4 regions of the Pantoea sp. BRR-3P genome follow, and region 4 is predicted to be linked to each of the others. Evidence: predicted binding sites of a transcription regulator. Region 4 holds the regulator's gene; each other region holds the start of a gene.
The links. The regulator PurR, encoded in region 4, represses purine synthesis genes. The targets are predictions, from matches to a motif close to CANGCAAACGTTTGCNTG.
Positions count from the first base shown of each region.

Region 1 (2,203 bases), 770 kb from region 4:
CACCAGCGCGCGCAATAGCGTGTACTCGCCCTGGGTAAGCGGCACACTTTCACGTTGCGGATTAAAGAGCTGGCAGCGCGCATCATCCAGACGCCAGCCGTTAAATTGCCAGCCCTCATCCTGCAGAATTTCCGGCTGCGCCAGCCGCCCGCAGCGACGTAATGCGGCCCGCGCACGCGCCACGACCACGCGCGGATTAAACGGCTTGGCGATGTAATCGTCCGCCCCCATCTCCAGGCCTACCACCATATCTGCTTCCGAGCCCATGCCGGTTAACATGATCACCAGTACATCGGGACGCTGCCGCTGCATCTGTTGCAGCACCAGCAAACCATTGGTATCGGGCAGCATCATATCCAGCATCACCAGCGATATTTCCGGATGCAGTGCCAGCAGCGTGAGCGCATCTTTACCCTGATGGCAACTGTAAACAGTAAAAACATGTTCATTTAAGACATCATGCAGCAGTTCGCATATCGCACGATCGTCATCGACCACCAAAATCGCGGGCTTCATGGGGGCGCCTCTTTTGTTACGAAAGGGTTAAAAGCAGTGTAACCCGGCGTTTTTTGCTTGCTGAAACCAGCACCAGAAACGTGAGCGCCATCGCCTGTGATAGTACGAAAGCGTGCTGTGCAGCACCATTTTGCCGTCATCATCGCGGGGAGGGAAAACGATTGCGCGGCAGCGGTGCAATGCACCATAATCGCGCCTCGTTATGGTTCAGAATTATCTTAGCCCCACAGGTAATCAGAAACGTAATCGATTGCGTACGAGGCTGGCATAGCTATTGCTATTAGAGACAAGGGTAAGCGGACGATTTCACTCAACGCCGCCTAGCCTTCACTACAAAAATAAACATGTAAACCACATTGGCAAGTGAGAACGCGCATTGGTGCCGACTCCGCTCATGAGAGATGATGATGTTAGAAAAACTCTTCAAATTAAAAGCGCATAACACAACGGTCCGCACGGAAATCATTGCGGGTATCACGACCTTTCTGGCGATGGCCTACATTCTGTTTGTTAACCCGAGCATCCTCGGCGCAACCGGCATGGATAAAGGCGCGGTCTTCGTCGCAACCTGTCTGGCGGCGGCGATTGGCTGTGTGCTGATGGGCCTGATCGCTAACTACCCGATTGCCCTTGCACCGGGCATGGGCCTTAACGCCTTCTTCACTTATACCGTGGTTCTGCACATGGGATACACGTGGCAAGTCGCACTGGGCGCGGTGTTCTTGTCAGCGGTGATTTTCTTTGCCATGTCGCTTTTCAAAATTCGTGAGTGGATTATTAACAGCATTCCGCTGCCGCTGCGTGCAGGCATTGGTGCTGGCATCGGCCTGTTCCTGGCGATTATTGCCCTGGAAGGCGCGGGTATCGTGGTGGACAATCCGGCAACGCTGGTTGGCCTGGGCGATTTGACCAAACCTGGCCCGCTGTTAGCGCTGCTTGGCTTCTTTATCATTGTGGTGCTGGAAGCGCGTCGCGTAACCGGCGCGGTACTGATCGGCATTCTGGTGGTCACCTTCATTTCTATGGGTATTGGCCTGACGCCGTTTGGCGGTGTGTTCTCCGCGCCACCCTCCATTGCGCCGACCTTGATGCAGCTGGATATTGCTGGTGCGTTTAATGTGGGCCTGGTGAGCGTGATTTTCGCTTTCCTGTTTGTGGATGTGTTCGATAACACCGGCACTTTGCTGGGCGTGACCAAACGTGCAGGATTAGCGGATGAGCAGGGCAACGTGCCGAAAATGGGCCGTGCGCTGATTGCCGATAGCGCCGCTGCACTGTTCGGTTCGCTGCTCGGCACCTCAACCACCACCAGCTATGTGGAATCTGCTGCAGGCGTTAGTGCCGGTGGTCGCACCGGTTTGACGGCGATTGTGGTAGCTATCCTCTTCCTGCTCAGCCTGTTCTTCTCGCCGCTGGCGGGCAGCGTACCGGTGTATGCAACGGCACCTGCGCTGCTGTTTGTGGCGGTATTGATGGCCTCGGGTTTAGCGGATATTGACTGGAAAGACATCACCACTGCGGCGCCAGTGACCGTGACGGCGCTAACCATGCCGCTGACTTATTCCATCGCCAACGGTATTGCCTTTGGCTTCATCACCTGGACCGTGGTGAAACTGCTGAGTGGACGCACCAAAGAGGTGAATCCGGCGCTGATTATTCTGTCAATTCTGTTTGTCATCAAACTGGG
Region 1 covers NZ_CP155066.1:1,463,611-1,465,813, forward strand. Annotated here, with positions in the region: gene AAGR08_RS06675 (response regulator transcription factor) at 1-516, opposite strand, end outside; gene AAGR08_RS06680 (NCS2 family permease) at 921-2,203, shown strand, end outside.
Region 1: the regulator PurR is predicted to act here: its motif matches at 667-684, upstream of AAGR08_RS06680 (NCS2 family permease).

Region 2 (2,203 bases), 1.5 Mb from region 4:
TGCAGGATCAGCAGGTACTCGGCGCATTGGCGTTGCGGGATCAGTTGCGTGAAGAGGCGATAAGCGCACTCTCTCAACTGCAAAAACTGGGTGTAAATAGCGTGATGTTGACCGGTGATAACCCGCGAGCAGCCGCTGCCATTGCCGCCGAATTGCAGATTGATTATCGCGCCGGTCTCTTACCCGCCGATAAAGTGGAAGCCGTGCGGCAATTAGGCGCGCAACAATCGCTGGCGATGGTGGGCGACGGCATCAACGATGCGCCTGCGATGAAAGCAGCGACGATCGGTATCGCGATGGGCAGCGGCACCGACGTCGCGCTGGAAGCCGCCGATGTAGCATTAACGCAAAATCAGCTGGCGATTCTGCCGCGCACGATCTTGCTGGCACGGCGCACGCGCGCCATCATTCGGCAGAACGTGGCGCTGGCGCTGGGCCTGAAGGCGATTTTCCTCGTCACCACGCTGCTCGGCTTTACCGGTTTGTGGCTGGCGGTGCTGGCAGATTCCGGTGCCACCGCGCTGGTTACCGCGAATGCGCTGCGCTTGCTGCGTCAGCGTTAAGCGCCTTTTTTGATGAGAAACTGGTACGGCAGGCTTTCGGTCTGCTGTGCCAGCAGCTGATGTTCCATAAAACGGCAGAAACCGGGAATATCGCGCGTGGTGGCGGGATCATCGGCGATGATCAGCAAGGTTTCACCGGCCTGCATGCTGCGCACGGTTTTACGCACCATCATTACTGGCTCTGGGCAGCGCAGGCCAAGGGCATCAAGCTGATGGTCAGGCGCAGAAAAGGGATCGCTCATGATTCTCTGTCTATGGTGGATGATGGGCGCACATTTTAGCGTGTGAATTAGCCAACGCAAGGCGATAACGATTGCGTTAAAATTAACCATTGCATAAATTACGCAACGCGTTAAGATGCCGCCGATTTTTAAATTGCTACCATATTTTGCCCTAAATAATTCGAGCTGTAGCAAGGCGGCAAGTGCGAGCAGCCCCAGGAGCTTACTGAAGTAAGTGACTGGGGTGGACGCACGCAGCCAACGCAGCTACGGCTTGAAGTATGACGGGCAATGGGTTCCCTCACCCCACTATTAAAAAGGTCCTACATGATTGCTTTTTCTGCACGTCAGCGCATGCATGCGCTGTTTTGGCTATCGCTTTTCCATCTGCTGGTAATCACCTCCAGTAACTACCTGGTACAGCTGCCGGTTTCCATCTTCGGCTTCCACACCACCTGGGGCGCGTTTAGCTTTCCGTTTATTTTCCTCGCAACCGATCTCACCGTGCGCATCTTTGGCGCGCCGCTGGCTCGTCGCATCATTCTGGCGGTGATGATTCCAGCGCTGGTGATCTCCTACATCGTCTCGTGCGTCTTTTATCAAGGCGAATGGCAGGGTTGGGCATCGCTGGAAGAGGTTAATCTGTTTGTCGCGCGTATCGCCTGCGCCAGCTTTATGGCTTATGCGCTGGGCCAGATCCTTGACGTCCACGTTTTTAACCGTTTGCGCCAATTACCCCAGTGGTGGATTGCCCCTGCGGCCGCGATGTTCCTTGGCAATATCAGCGATACGCTGGCCTTCTTTTTCATCGCCTTTTACAAGAGTCCAGACCCGTTTATGGCTACGCATTGGGTCGAGATCGCCCTGGTGGATTACAGCTTCAAAGTGCTGATCTGCATGATCTTCTTCCTGCCGGCTTACGGCGTGCTGCTGAATGCCATGCTGAAGCGATTAGCCGAGCGTTCCGCACAGCGACAGGTGAATTTCGGCTGATTCCACATAGACGTAACGCCATGGCACGCTAAAATTTCCTGACACTCCGGCGGTTGCTTTTGCCCGCCGATTCCGTTTTGATAACGCCTGACTGGAATCATGTAAAAGGGAAAAGAATGCGTAACGTAGTGAAATATGTGGGTATTGGCCTGCTGGTGATAGGCCTGGCGGCATGTGACCAGAAGAAAGATGATGCAGCAGCAAACAGCAACGGTGCCAGCGCCAGCCAGTCTGCTCAGACGGTCAATCTGATGGACGGCAAGCTGAGCTTCTCACTGCCGGCGGGCATGTCTGATAAGAGCGGCAAACTCGGTTCTGAATCCACCAACATGCACGTCTATGCCGACGAAACCGGCCAGCGCGCGATTATCGTGATTGCGGGCGATCCCACTAACGAAGCGCTAGATGCGTTGGCGCAGCGCCTGG
Region 2 covers NZ_CP155066.1:3,736,516-3,738,718, forward strand. Annotated here, with positions in the region: gene AAGR08_RS17315 (zinc/cadmium/mercury/lead-transporting ATPase) at 1-563, shown strand, start outside; gene tusA (sulfurtransferase TusA) at 560-805, opposite strand; gene AAGR08_RS17325 (7-cyano-7-deazaguanine/7-aminomethyl-7-deazaguanine transporter) at 1,112-1,777, shown strand; gene AAGR08_RS17330 (DcrB family lipoprotein) at 1,894-2,203, shown strand, end outside.
Region 2: the regulator PurR is predicted to act here: its motif matches at 866-883, upstream of tusA (sulfurtransferase TusA).

Region 3 (2,203 bases), 1.1 Mb from region 4:
CACTGTACACCGAGATTTTATCGAGGAATGAATCCGGACGCGCAAAGTAAACGTACTCGAACAGGCAAGGATTAGTTTTCGGGTTTTCTGCACACTGGCGGGTAGACAGCTGGCCCTGCTCGGTGATGTACACCGCTTCACCCGGCGCAACGTCACGAATGAACTCGAAGCCCAGCGTGTCGAGCGCGACACTTTCTGACGCCACCATATATTCGGTGCGGCCATCAGCGATGACGCGCTTGCCCAGCACCAGCGGACGAATACCGTTAGGATCGCGGAAGGCGACCATACCGTGCCCGATAATCATAGAAACGACCGCGTAAGCGCCGCGCACCTGCTGATGCACTGCCGCCACCGCAGCAAAAATGTTGTCGGCTTCCAGCGGGTAATGCTGAAAACGGTCCAGCTCCTGCGCGAAAATGTTCAGCAGGATTTCGGAATCTGAGGTGGTATTAACGTGACGGCGGCCCGTTTCGAACAGCTGTTTGCGCAGTTCATGCGCGTTGGTCAGGTTACCGTTGTGCGCCAACGTGATGCCATACGGGGAGTTCACGTAGAAGGGTTGCGCTTCAGAGGCGCTCGAGCTGCCTGCCGTGGGGTAGCGTACATGGCCAATCCCGATGTTGCCCTGCAGACGCTGCATGTGGCGCGCTTCGAACACATCGCTTACCAGACCGTTGGCTTTACGCAAACGGAAGCAGTTAATAGCATCGATGGTACAAATGCCGGCGGCATCCTGCCCGCGGTGCTGAAGCACCGTTAACGCGTCATAGATTGACTGGTTTACTGGCATAAAACCGGTGATACCAACAATACCGCACATATTGTCATTTCCTCATTAGCCGCACTCCCGATGGTGTCACCGGGGTAAAAAACTCGACGTGCTTTTCAGGTAATCAAAAAACCACCTGATGATGTAACTGAACTGGGGAATAAGCTGCGACTGTTGCCAGTCCGGGCTTTTGGAAAAGCCGGTGAATGTATCAAGGAAGAAAAGCATAGCAGACACTATCAGCACGCCACGCAACGCCCCGAAACAGACCCCCAACACCCTGTCGGTTCCCGACAAGCCAGTTTTCTCAACCAGCGAGCCGATCACATAGTTCACGATGGCCCCCACAATCAGGGTGGCCACGAATAACACCGCGATGGCGATGCCGTTGCGAACCAGTTCGTCGTCAAAACCTGTAAACCAGACTGCAAGGTAGGCGTAATAATGACTGGCGACAAAAAACGCGCATCCCCAGGTAACGAGAGATAAGGCTTCACGGACAAACCCACGAATCAGGCTGACCAGAGCCGAAAAACCAACTACCGCAATAATGACGTAATCAATCCAGATCATGAACTCTTCCAGCCCAGTGCTATCGCACCCCCTGCATCCAGTTCGGGGCGCATTCTAACAGAAAAAGAAAACGTTTGCGTAGGGTTTTCCGGTTCTGTATCCGTAAAAAGGGCGATGAAAAAAACTTTCCTCGCCCCGTGTGTTATCAGCAATTTAATTTGCTGATATTTAATGATTTTATTGCCGCGCTTCGCTACAAAAATTTTGTAAAGCCGCGCCTTTTTCTACTATCGGCGCGGCTTATCAGCGCCCTATCGCGCGCTATAAGGTTTCACCACCCCACCCAGACCTGAGATGCTTTGCAGCTCGCTAAGAGAACCTTGCAGCTTCGCTTTGTTAGCATCCGGACCGACATAAATGCGGGTAATTTGCCCCTGCACCGGCGATGACGGAACGGTAAAGGCGCGATAGCCGGAGAGACGCAGCTGCGCCACAATCTCGCTCACTTTCGCGGCGTTCTTTAACGCACCCAGCTGTACCACATACGCCTGCCCCGTCGGCGCAGCTGGCTCACTCTGCTTCGGCGTTTCTGCCGGTTTTGGCTGCTCAACCGGTTTCGGCTGCTCTACCGGCTTCGGCTTCGGTTGCTCAACCGGTTTTGGCTTCGGCTGTTCTACCGGCTTTGGTTTCGGCTGCTCGACCGGTTTTGGCTTCGGCTGTTCTACCGGCTTCGGTTGCACCTGCTGATGTACCGGTGGCGGCGTCACTACGCTTGGCTCGGTATTCTGCGTCGGCTGCGCGCTGCCGCTGGTGGCAGTTTTGCCGCTCGCCGGGTTCTGCACCGCGCCTGCACCTTCCGGTGGCTGTGCCGGTAAAGGCTGTGTCACCGGTGGAACCATTTCACTGTCCTGCTGGTCG
Region 3 covers NZ_CP155066.1:1,123,872-1,126,074, reverse strand. Annotated here, with positions in the region: gene purF (amidophosphoribosyltransferase) at 1-823, opposite strand, end outside; gene cvpA (colicin V production protein) at 860-1,345, opposite strand; gene dedD (cell division protein DedD) at 1,597-2,203, opposite strand, start outside.
Region 3: the regulator PurR is predicted to act here: its motif matches at 1,409-1,426, upstream of cvpA (colicin V production protein).

Region 4 (2,203 bases):
TGGTGCTAGAAGATACCTCGCGAGCGTTGCCGCGCCGCATGACATGGACGCTCGATAATCAGCGGCGCCTGGTGGTGCCAGAATGGGAAACCGGGCTCGACTGCTTGCAGGCAGGATTGTGCGTTGGGATGGTGCCGGGCCATTTAGCTCGACCGCTGCTGGATAACCACGCGTTGGTGGAGCTGCAATTGCCGCAGGCCTTTCCAGACAGCCCCTGCTGCGTTAGCTGGTCAGAACAGCGCGCGTCGCCGGCGCTGGATTGGCTATTAGCCTATCTCGGGGATGCCGAAACGCTGAACCACGAATGGCTCAGCGAAGTGACACACTAGCGACGATAGTCGCGGAATGGCCCGTCTGCCACGGAGCGGCGCTCAATCAGCGTGGGTTGAACCTCAATGGTTTGTGGCTCTTCACGCTTGCTGGTGATGCGATCGAGCAGCATCTCCAAAGCTTTTTCACCTAATTCGGCTTTAGGCTGATGCACGGTGGTCAGGGCGGGCGTGAAATAACGCGCGTTGCGCACGTTATCATAGCCAATCACTGAGATATCCTGCGGCACGCGCAAACCCATTTCATCTGCTGCGCAAATTGCGCCCATCGCCATAATGTCACCACCGCAGAACACGGCGGTGGGGCGCTGTTTCTGATTAAGGATTTGCTGCATCGCCTGATAACCCGATTCCGGTTCAAAGTCGCCCTGAACGATCCATTCCGGGCGCACAGTGATGCCCGCTTCATTCATCGCCTGAAGGAAACCGGCATGGCGTCCGCCGCCGGTATTGCGCTCCAATTGCCCCGGAATTGCGCCAATGTCGCGGTGACCACGTTCAATCAGATATCGCCCAGCGAGATAGCCACCCTGGAATGCATTATCCTGCACGGTATCGGTAAAATCGCCGCGCGAAGCGCCCCAATCCATAACAACCATCGGGATATTGCGATTTTCTTCAAGCATTTGCAGCAAATCATCGGGGTATTCTGAACACATCACGAGCAATCCATCGACACGCTTCTGCGCCATCATGGAGAGATAAGCGCGCTGCTTTTGTAAGTCGTTATGCGCGTTACCCAGAATCAACGTATAGCCGCGATCGAAGCAGTGATTTTCTACCGCTTCAATAATTTCGGCAAAATAGGGCGCTTCACTGGAGGTCGCCAGCAGGCCCAACGTTTTGGTGTGATTGACTTTCAGGCTACGCGCCACGGCGCTTGGCGAGTAGTGCAATGCTTTGATCGCTTCCCATACGGCGTTACGCGTCTCTTCTGCTACGAAACGCGTTTTGTTGATGACATGCGAAACCGTGGTGGTCGAAACACCCGCGCGTTTTGCCACATCTTTAATTGTTGCCATGAAAATGGTACTCCTGGGCTTATCGCAACTTACTGATAAGTATATTGTTAAACGTTTGCGTCTGCTAATGCTTTTATCGCCCAAAATAAGGGGCAAAACGGTGTGGTTTAGCAGACAAAATCACTTTATCGCGCTGTAAACACAGCCTGCACAAAATGTGTTGCGCAACGAAAGGCGGCGATTCTAGCAAGCCCGGGCGGATAACACGAGATTTTTGCCCATCGCTGTGCGAAAATCGCTTTAACCCTAAGAAATGTGTGACTAAGGAGGAGTAATGAGTACGGATTTGAAGCTGGCGCTAATGACAACCGTTGGTGCTCTGTTAATGATTATTGCCTTTAGCTTTACTGCAATCATGCATTAATAAAAAAAGCCGGAGCAGCTCAATGCAGCGTCCGGCTTTTTTCTGCGCGTTGCGCAACAACTAACGAATGGTTTTCGGCGTCATCATACGACGCGCCCCAACATAGTGTTTCTGCCAGTAATCCTCACCCAACGCGCTAATCTGAATATCTTTGCCGGTACGCGGCGACTGAATGAATTTGCCATTTCCGAGATACACGCCAACATGATCGGCAGTACCACGATTATTGATGCGGAAGAACACCAAATCACCTTTTTCCAGCATTTCACGCTTAATTGGTGCAGCATCGCGCAGGTGATACATCTCATTGGCGGTGCGCGGGAACTTGAACTTCACCAAATCTTTATAGGCGTACCACACCAGGCCGCTGCAGTCGAAGCCGGTATGCGGGGAGGTGCCGCCCCATTGATAAGGTTTGCCGAGCTGGCCCATTAATTTTGTCATCGCAGTTTCACGCGCCTTTTGATAACGCTGGCGATGCGCCTTGC
Region 4 covers NZ_CP155066.1:2,229,617-2,231,819, reverse strand. Annotated here, with positions in the region: gene punR (DNA-binding transcriptional activator PunR) at 1-329, shown strand, start outside; gene purR (HTH-type transcriptional repressor PurR) at 326-1,351, opposite strand; gene AAGR08_RS10290 (YnhF family membrane protein) at 1,626-1,715, shown strand; gene AAGR08_RS10285 (C40 family peptidase) at 1,776-2,203, opposite strand, start outside.